DNA from 4 places in the Streptomyces sp. NPDC054813 genome. Region 4 is predicted to be linked to each of the others. Evidence: riboswitches for the same ligand, from Rfam matches in the RefSeq annotation. Region 4 holds a riboswitch; each other region holds the start of a gene.

Region 1 (2,192 bases), on a different contig from region 4:
GAGCGGATCGTCTTCCTCGGCGCGCCCGTCGACGAGACCTCGGCCAACGACGTGATGGCGCAGTTCATGTACCTGGAGCACGCGGCGCCGGAGCGGGACATCTCGCTGTACATCAACTCTCCGGGCGGCTCGTTCAACGCGATGGCCGCGATCTACGACACCGTCCAGTACGTCACCTGTGACGTGGAGACGATCTGCCTGGGGCAGGCCGGGGCGTCGGCCGCGGTGCTGCTCGCGGCGGGCACCCCGGGCAAGCGCTCCATGCTGCCGGGTGCGCGCGTGGTGCTCCAGCAGCCCTCGCTGCCGGAACCGGTACAGGGCCAGCCGAGTGATCTGGTCATCCGGGCGGCGGAGTTGGACCGGACCCGCGCGCTGCTCGAAGAGATGCTCGTCCGGCACACCGGGCGCACACCGGCCCAGGTACACCAGGACCTGGAGCGGGATCTGGTGCTGGACGCGCAGGCGGCGCTGGCGTACGGACTGGTGGACCGGATCGTGCCCAGCCGCCGGACCTCGCTCGGTCTGCCGGACGCGGGGTGAGCGGCCGATGCTGCCACCGGAGCTGCCGCCGCTGCCCGCGCTGACCCGCGCCGAGGGCGAGTTGATCGACCGTTATCTGGACGTGGTCGACCTGCTGGGCCGAATCAACCCGGCGCAGAACGAGGACACCTATCGTGGGCTGCGCGCCGCGCAGGCGCTGGTGCGCGCGGCGGCGGAGCTGCGCGACGCGCTAGCCCTGATGCATCGACGGGGCGAGACGGAGCTTCACGAGGACACGTTGGCACGGGCGTTGCGGGTACTCGACGGCGAGCGCCGGACCGCGCGCGTCGCACTCCCGCCCGACTGCGTACGGTGACGCCCGGCGAAGTCCGCAGCGACGCGTCCACCGGTCGGCCGGACCGGAGTTGAAACGACCCAAAGGGGTTACCGCCGTTCGGCGGAGGATGGCGTGGTTTTACCTGACCGCCGGGCCCGCTCAAGGTGCGTGCTCACAGGTGCCCGCGGAAGGCTTCGTTGCAGGTCCGGGGCTACGTCGGGCAGTTGACGAATAATCGAACACAGTGCTGTCCACCCGAACGGGTGGGTGGTGAGTAACCCCACAAATCCACGGTTGCGTTGGGATTTTCGGACACGGTTGCGTGAAGATCCCTGTCTGACGACAAGCCCCCGCCACAGCGGCGGGGCGATCCGGGCGGACGCCGAGTCCTGCCGCCGCCCGGATGCCCGGTCGACGGAAGTGCATCGGCAGGAGTGGAGGACCCAAGCACGACGGGTCGCCGGAACGGTCGCAGCATGACCGGGCCGTGCAGCCCTTGGGGTGAAGCCGTGGCAACGCGGCCGGGCAACTTCGCCAGCCCGAATCCGACAGGTCATCCTTCACAGGCGGCTGACGAAGGGTTGCGCATGACTGCGCTCAATCGTGTCCCGTCGCTGATGGCGCGGGCCGGCACGGCCTCGGCGCTCACCATCGCCGCCGTGGGCGGTTCCATCGTGATCCCGGGTGTCGCCTCCGACGCCTCGGCCGCCACGATAGGGACGAAAGCACTTCGGATCGCGGCCTCGAAGAAGGGCTCGCCCTACAGCTGGGGTGCCACCGGACCGAACCGGTTCGACTGCTCCGGGCTCACGCTGTACTCGTTCAAGAAGGCGGGCAAGAAGCTCCCGCGTACGGCGGCCCAGCAGTACAACAAGACCCGTCACATCTCGGCCGGCAACCGCAAGGCCGGGGACCTGGTCTTCTTCCACTCGGGTTCCAGCGTGTACCACGTCGGCATCTACGCCGGGAAGGGAAGGATCTGGCACGCCCCGAGGACCGGGGACGTGGTGAAGCTCCAGAAGATCTGGACGCGAAGCGTCTGGTACGGCCGGGTCAGCTGACCCGCTCAGCAGCACCCAGCGGCCGGCCGGCGGGAACTCGGGGCTACGGTTCCTGCTGGCCGGCGGCGGTGACCGTGCCGGCCGGGACTGCCCAGGGCAGTTCGATGAAGACGGTCTTGCCGCCCTCCCGGGTGGGGCGCACCCGGAGCTTGCCGCCGCACTCCGCGGTGAGCCAGCGGATGATGACCATGCCGCGCCCGTTGTCCTGCTGCACCGCGGCTGGGAGTCTCTTGGGGAACCGCGGATGGCTGTCCGTGACGCCGATGCGCAGCTGTTCGTCACGGACCAGGACGAGGGCCACCGTGAAGGTGGGT
Region 2 (2,192 bases), on a different contig from region 4:
ACCGCCCCAGGGCCGTCGACCGGCACGACCGACCGACCCTTGGACACACAGACGGTACTCATTGTTCACGCACGGAACAAAGGGGGGCCCGATGAAGAACGGAAGAAGAGCGGGCCAAGAAGAAGACCGCGGTCCTCTCGCGAGAGGACCGCGCAAGGACCGCGGGAGGCCCGCGCAAGGACGGCAAAGAGAAACCCCGCCCCGGTGCGTACGGGGGAGAACGCACCGGAGCGGGGGCTCGTGGGGGACGGGGGTGACCCTCACGCGGTCTCCACTATGGGGACCACGGCTGTGCGGGCGCTGTGGTTCAGCTGGCGCCCTCGTATTGCTTCGGGCGCCTACTTCAGGTGCAGCAGCTGGCCCGGGTAGATGAAGTCGGCGTCGTCGACGATGTCCTTGTTCAGCTTGAACAGCGCCTGCCAGCCGCCCTTGACCTTGTGCTTCTCGGCGATGGAGCTGAGCGTGTCGCCCTTGACGACCTTGTACTCGCCGTCACCCTTCTTGACCTTCTTGCCGGTCGGGGTGGTGACGGTCTTCTTGGCGGCCGGACGCTCGGCGGAGCGGGAGGCGGCCTGGGTGTCGGTCGTACGGCTGCTCGTGCCGCTGTTCGCGGAGCTGGAGCCGGAGGAGGAGGAAGAGGAGGAGCTGGTGCTGCCGCCGGCGTAGGCGGCGCCGGACAGGCCCGTGCCGCAGACCGGCCAGGCGCCCTTGCCCTGCGCGGCGAGGACCTTCTCGGCGATCTCGATCTGCTGCGTCTTGGTGGCCTGGTTGGCCTGTGCGGCGTACTGCGTGCCGCCGTACGCGGCCCAGGTGGAGGCGGAGAACTGCAGACCGCCGTAGTAGCCGTTGCCGGTGTTGATGGCCCAGTTGCCACCGGACTCGCACTGGGCGACGGTGTCCCACTCGGAGGCGGTGGCGGCAGAGGCGGTGCCGGAGGCCATCAGCGGAGCGGCGATGGCGACACCGGTGACGCCGGCGAGCGCGGCGGCGCGGCTGGCCCTGGACGGACGACGGTGCTTGCCCTTGCCGGAAAACAGCATGGAGGATCCCCTCACCGACGCCTGCGAGGTGAGCTGTCGGGTTCGGGCCGGTTGAGTTGCCCGGCCGCACACCTCACGGTGCGCGGCTTCACCCCGAGCCGGACACGGCAGTCTCAACTACCGGTCCCGGCACTTACCTTGGGTCCCCCGCTCCTGCCTACGGCGCTTGACGCGACGACTGTTCCCGGGCAGCCGCTGGCAGGACTCGGCGTTGCGACGGCCGGGGCTCGTGGTGACGAGCGGCCTCGACCGTAAACAGGCGATCAGGTGAATTTCAAAGATGATCAGGGCTTCTGAGACTCATCCCACACTTTCACCAAACCGGACATTTAACTTCGAAGTAGGGCGGCCCGAAGCGCCAACTCCCGCTACTTTTCGTCCGTTTCGCTGCCGAGTTTCAGGGTCTGACCGGGGGCGATGTCGTTCGGGTCGGCACCGATGTCCGCCTTGTTCGCGGCGTAGAGCGCACGCCATCCGCCGTGGAGGTCAAGGGAGTCGGCGATGGAGGCGAGGGTGTCGCCGTCCCGGACGGTGTAGGTGCCGGCGTCCCGGGAGGCGTGACGGCCGGAAGAAGTCACACTCTGACCGTTTGTCACGCTTTCGTCCGCCGAGCCGCCGCGATGCTTGCCGCCGGTGCTGACGGCCCCCGTGTCGACCAGATCCCAAGAGCTGCCCGTCTGCCACGAATTGTCCGAGTCATCGGCTTCGGGCACGACGGGATTCTCGCTCGCCTTCGAGGCATCGGAGCCCTTAGATCCCGACTTGTCCGCCTTCGTGGAGTCGGCAGGGGTGCCTTTACCGGAGTCGTCACTCGCACTCGGGGACGGAGTGGCGGAGCCGGAGTCCGTGGCGCCCGAGGAATCCGACGAGGGGTCGGACGAGCCGGAATCCGATGAACCGGATGAATCTGAGGAACCAGACGAAGAGGTCGAATCCGACAATCCGGAGGACGAGTCGGCAGAGCCGGACGTGTCGCCCGATCCGTCGAGGCCCGTGTCGACGTTCACCGAGGCGTCGTCCGAGGAGAGCCCGGCGATCAGGGCGCAGGTCCGCCAGGGCTTGGTGCCCTGGTCGGCGAGGATCTTCTCGGCGACAGAAATCTGCTGCGAACGGCTCGCCTGGTCCGGCGTGGTGGCGTACTCCTGGCCGCCG
Region 3 (2,192 bases), on a different contig from region 4:
CCACCCGGCCGATGACGTCACCGGTGGCGACCTTCTGGCCGACCTTGACGCCGATCGAGGACTGGTGGCAGAACCACAGCTCGGTGCCGTCGTCCAGGGTGATGATCGTGCGGTAGCCGTACGAGCCGGCCCAGCCGGCCTCCGTGACGGTGCCGCTGTGCACGGCCTTGATCAGCGTGCCGGTGGGGGCGGCGAAGTCGAGGCCGGTGTGGTAGCCGGAGGCCCACATGGAGCCGGCCTGCCCGAAGGTGCCGGTGATCGTGTAGGAGACGACCGGCAGCGTGTACTGCTTGGCCAGCGCGGCGAGCCGCTTCTGCTCGGCCTGCGCCTTCTCGGCGGCCTGCGCCTGCTCCTTGGCGTCGGCGGCCTTGGCTGCCGCCGTCTTCTCCGCCTTGGCCTCCGCGTCGGAGACCGCCTTGTCGGCGGCGGCCACGGCCTTGGCGGTGGCCTTGACGTCGAGCTGGGTCTGCTGCTGCTCGGCCTGGGCGATGATCCGGCTGCGCAGCGCCTCACCGGCGTCGGAGGAGGAGTCCGCGTCGGTGGCGGCCGTCGTGGTGACGCTGCTGAGGGCGGTCTGGGTGGCGTGGTGGCCGCTGCCCTGGCCGAGCAGGGAGTCGACGGAGGACGGCAGGTCGGGCAGCGAGATGGAGACCGGCGGCTTGCCGGTGTTGGCGCTGGCCATGCCGCCCGCGCCGACGGCGGCGATGACGCCGACGCCGAGGACCGTGGAGCTGCGGGCGAGCCCGCCGCCGCGCTGCTTGGCGACCCGGTGCCGGCCACGTACCGGGGCGAGGGACTCCTCGGTGGGGTTCCACTCCTCCCAGGGGCCCTCGTCGGTGCGGTAGCCGCCGTAGCCGTAGGTCTCGGGTTGACGCTGGCTGGGCACGAACGGGGCTGTCGGGGCAGGCCGGTTGGACGCCACGCGGGCGCACTCCTTTCCTTCCGCTGCCTACCGGGTTAGCTGACGGGTTCGGAGCGGGAAGGTCTCCTACGCGCGTATACCGGCCGATTTCTTCCGGCGGCAGCCGTGCGATTCACCCCAAGGTGGTGGTTCCCCGGTTCCCTTGCGGGATTCGGCGCGTGCGCACGGAGCCGTCGCGGGTGACGGCTGGGACGACCGCGCTGCGTTATCGAACGTTAATAGACCCGGCTATCAGATTCCAAGCAGTTCGCCTTGATCATTAAGCTTTCAAAGCGTGGACTTACCTGCCACGAACGGCCAAAAACGGTCGAGTTGACCATGCATTCTGTTCGGCTCAGGAGTCACACGCGTCTCAGACGTTATGCGGAGGGCGGTCGTCCGCGCACCTAGGGTCACAATCCCCAGTACAGCCGGTGCCCGCGCTCAGGGCCGCCGTACCGCGAGCAGCGCCATGTCGTCCGTCATGCCGCCGCCGGTGTGCCGGCGCACCTCGGCCGCGAGCCAGGCCAGCAGCGGGCCGGGGGCGGTGCCGACCCGGCCGGCCAGCCGCCGCTCGGGGTCGTAGAACCGGCCGTGCGCGTCCCGCGCCTCGGAGAGGCCGTCGGTGTGCAGCAGCAGCGTGGCCCCGCTCGGGAACGCGTGCTCGGCGGCCCGGTCCGGCCAGGCCCCCAACTCGCCCATCCCCAGCGGCAGCGCGGCCTCGGGCACCCGTACCGGGCTCACCCTGCCGTCGCCGTACAGCAGCAGGGGCGGCGGATGGCCGCGGTTGACGACCCGGACCGTGCCGTCGCCGTGCCGGAGTTCGGCGAGCACGGCGGTGGTGAACCCCTCGAACGCGTCGACGCCACCGCGCCGGACACCCTCGCGGGCCAGCGCCCGCTCCAGCCGCGCCGCCACCGCCTCCAGCGTGGCCTCCTGCTCGGCCGCCTCCCGGAACGCGCCGATCAGCACGGCTACGGCGGCGACCGCGTCCATGCCCTTGCCACGGACGTCGCCGACGACCAGCCGCACACCGTACGGGGTGTCCTGGACGGCGTACAGGTCGCCCCCGATGAAGGCGCCCTCCTGGGCCGCCTCGTAGCGGGCGGCGATCTCGAAGCCGCCGATCCGCTCGGCGGGCTCGGGCAGCACCGCCCGCTGGGCGGCCTCCGCGATCTCGCGGGCGGAGGCGAGGCGCTGGTCGCCGAGGCGGACCACCCGGTTGATGCCGGCGGCGAGGGCGGCGACGGTGACCACGGTGAGGACTTCGGTGGCCATGTCGACGTTGGGG
Region 4 (2,192 bases):
TCAGATCAGTGGGCGTGCCGGGTCAGCCGACGGCGACGCCCTTGGAGCGGAGGTAGCCGACCGGGTCGATGTCGGAGCCGTAGTCGGGGGTGGTCCGGATCTCGAAGTGGAGGTGCGGGCCGGTCACGTTGCCGGTGGCACCGGAGAGGCCGACCTGCTGGCCCGCGGTCACGGTCTGGCCGACCGAGACGGAGAGCGCGGAGAGGTGGCCGTACTGCGCGTAGTAGCCGTCGGCGAGCCTGATGACGACCTGGTTGCCGTAGGCGCCACCCCAGCCGGCCGTGACGACCGTGCCCGCGCCGACGGCCTTGACCGGGGTGCCGGTCGGGACGACGAAGTCGACGCCGGTGTGGTAGCCGCTGGACCACATGCTGCCGGCCACGTGGTAGCCGGTGCCGACGGTGCCACCGGTCACCGGGAGGATGAAACCGGAGGCGGTCGTCGTCGACGCGTCCGCGGAGGGGGCCGCGTTCGAGGACGACGACGAGGAGGGGGTGGAGGGCTGCGCGTGGGACCGCGTCTCGGACCGGGAGTCCGAGCTCGGGGTGTCCGTCGTCGCGGCATGGCGGCCGCCGAGCGTGAGCTCGAGACCGGGGTGGATCAGCGAGGGGTTGTCGCCGACCGCCTGCCGGTTGTCGGCGTAGAGCCGGTGCCAGCCGCCGTCGACGTGCTGCTCGCGGGCGATCTTCGAGAGATAGTCGCCGGGCACCACCGTGTAGATGCGATGCGTGGAATTCCCGGTGCCGGAATCCTGAACGGCGGTCTTCTGAGCGGCAGCCTTTCGCACAGCCGTCTTCTCGACGGTCGGCAGCGACTGCGTGGTCTTTTCGGAAACGGACTGCGAGGTGGCCGCGTGGGCGCCGGTGGCCCCCATGAGCGGCAGAGCCAGCGCGGCGCCACCGGTTCCGGCGACGGCCATCGAGCGCGTGAAACGCTGGGACTTGGGGCGGCGGTGCTTACCCTTCGCGGGCATGACGCATTCCTCTCCGGCGCCTACGAGGTGAGCTGTCGGGTTCGGGCTGGAGCTGCCCGGCCACGCGGGAAGACGTGACTACACCCCTAGCCGTCCCGGGAACCGGAACAGGCGGTCATACCTGGTGGGTCCCCCGCTCCTGCCGGGCACGGGTGAGTGTGTGTGGGGACTCCGGGCGGCGGCAGGATTCGGCGTTCCGTCCGGATGCGTGGCGAACGTAAGCGAGTAGGACGCACGTAAACAAGCACCAGATTCCGGCTGTCCGAGTTTCGCTTGATCCGTTACGGGAATTCCTGGTCACCCTCCGTGAATTCCAGCCTTACGTACTTTTCCAATCCCCTTGAAAAGCACCGGAATTACGTGAACATGACGCGCGACGGACGGTCACGAATATGACGCTCCTCACGCACGTCACGCCACGTCCCCTTATTCCGGACCGAGTCGCAATGAAGGCACCAATTCGGACAGAAGGCTCAGATGCGACGCAGCCGGAGAACCGTCGCATCCAGGTCGCCGCGCAGTTCCGTGCGCAGCCCGTGATGCAGCAGAACGGCACCTCGATGCACTTCGCCCGTTTCGCGGCATTCGTACGACGCGTCCGGGTCGAGTCCCCGCAGCCGCAGCGCCGGCATCGGCTCGCCGTAGCTCTGCGCCTGGAGCCAAGCGAGGACCACGGTCTCGTCGCCGAGCGTGTACTGCACCGCGCTGAGCCCGCCGGTCGGCGGCCGCAGCCGGAACTGGTCGCCGCGCTGCACCAGGGGCCGGATGTCCTTGTAGAGCTCCACCCAGCGGCCGGCCTCGGCCAGCTCGTCCTCGGTCCACTGCGAGAGGTCGCCGCCGACGCCGAGCGCCCCGGCCATGGAGCTGACGAAGCGGAAACGCAGGCTGCTGACCCGCCCGTTGAGCTGGTGGTTCGGGCTGTCGGTGACCCAGGCGGACATCACCCGGGCCGGGTGGATCTGGCTGAAGCCGTGCTGGATGGCGAGCCGGTCCAGCGGGTCGGTGTTGTCGGAGGTCCACACCTCGTCAGTGCGGCTCATGATGCCGAGGTCGATCCGGCCGCCACCGCCGGAGCAGGACTCGATGGCGACGTTCGGGTGGGCCGCCCGGATCCGGTCGAGCAGGGCGTACAGCCCGCGCACGTGGTCGACCCACAGACGCTGCGGATAGGGCTCACCGGGCCAGCCCGCGTCGGTGAAGCAGCGGTTGAAGTCCCACT

What was found. A riboswitch is a leader RNA that binds a small molecule or an ion and turns the genes downstream of it on or off. The one in region 4 is predicted to bind cyclic di-AMP.
Region 1: linked by a shared signal. The riboswitch ahead of ACWGJB_RS47970 (C40 family peptidase) and the one ahead of ACWGJB_RS01695 (M23 family metallopeptidase) in region 4 are both predicted to bind cyclic di-AMP.
Region 2: linked by a shared signal. The riboswitch ahead of ACWGJB_RS20560 (transglycosylase family protein) and the one ahead of ACWGJB_RS01695 (M23 family metallopeptidase) in region 4 are both predicted to bind cyclic di-AMP.
Region 3: linked by a shared signal. The riboswitch ahead of ACWGJB_RS46170 (M23 family metallopeptidase) and the one ahead of ACWGJB_RS01695 (M23 family metallopeptidase) in region 4 are both predicted to bind cyclic di-AMP.

What each region holds. Positions count from the first base shown of each region.
Region 1 covers NZ_JBSHAF010000046.1:28,248-30,439, forward strand. Annotated here, with positions in the region: gene ACWGJB_RS47960 (ATP-dependent Clp protease proteolytic subunit) at 1-540, shown strand, start outside; gene ACWGJB_RS47965 (hypothetical protein) at 548-856, shown strand; cyclic di-AMP (ydaO/yuaA leader) riboswitch at 1,229-1,401, shown strand; gene ACWGJB_RS47970 (C40 family peptidase) at 1,405-1,878, shown strand; gene ACWGJB_RS47975 (ATP-binding protein) at 1,922-2,192, opposite strand, start outside.
Region 2 covers NZ_JBSHAF010000009.1:272,648-274,839, reverse strand. Annotated here, with positions in the region: gene ACWGJB_RS20560 (transglycosylase family protein) at 339-1,040, opposite strand; cyclic di-AMP (ydaO/yuaA leader) riboswitch at 1,044-1,215, opposite strand; gene ACWGJB_RS20555 (transglycosylase family protein) at 1,409-2,192, opposite strand, start outside.
Region 3 covers NZ_JBSHAF010000040.1:21,926-24,117, forward strand. Annotated here, with positions in the region: gene ACWGJB_RS46170 (M23 family metallopeptidase) at 1-922, opposite strand, end outside; cyclic di-AMP (ydaO/yuaA leader) riboswitch at 932-1,089, opposite strand; gene ACWGJB_RS46175 (PP2C family protein-serine/threonine phosphatase) at 1,346-2,192, opposite strand, start outside.
Region 4 covers NZ_JBSHAF010000001.1:379,659-381,850, forward strand. Annotated here, with positions in the region: gene ACWGJB_RS01695 (M23 family metallopeptidase) at 23-973, opposite strand; cyclic di-AMP (ydaO/yuaA leader) riboswitch at 976-1,138, opposite strand; gene ACWGJB_RS01700 (alpha-galactosidase) at 1,447-2,192, opposite strand, start outside.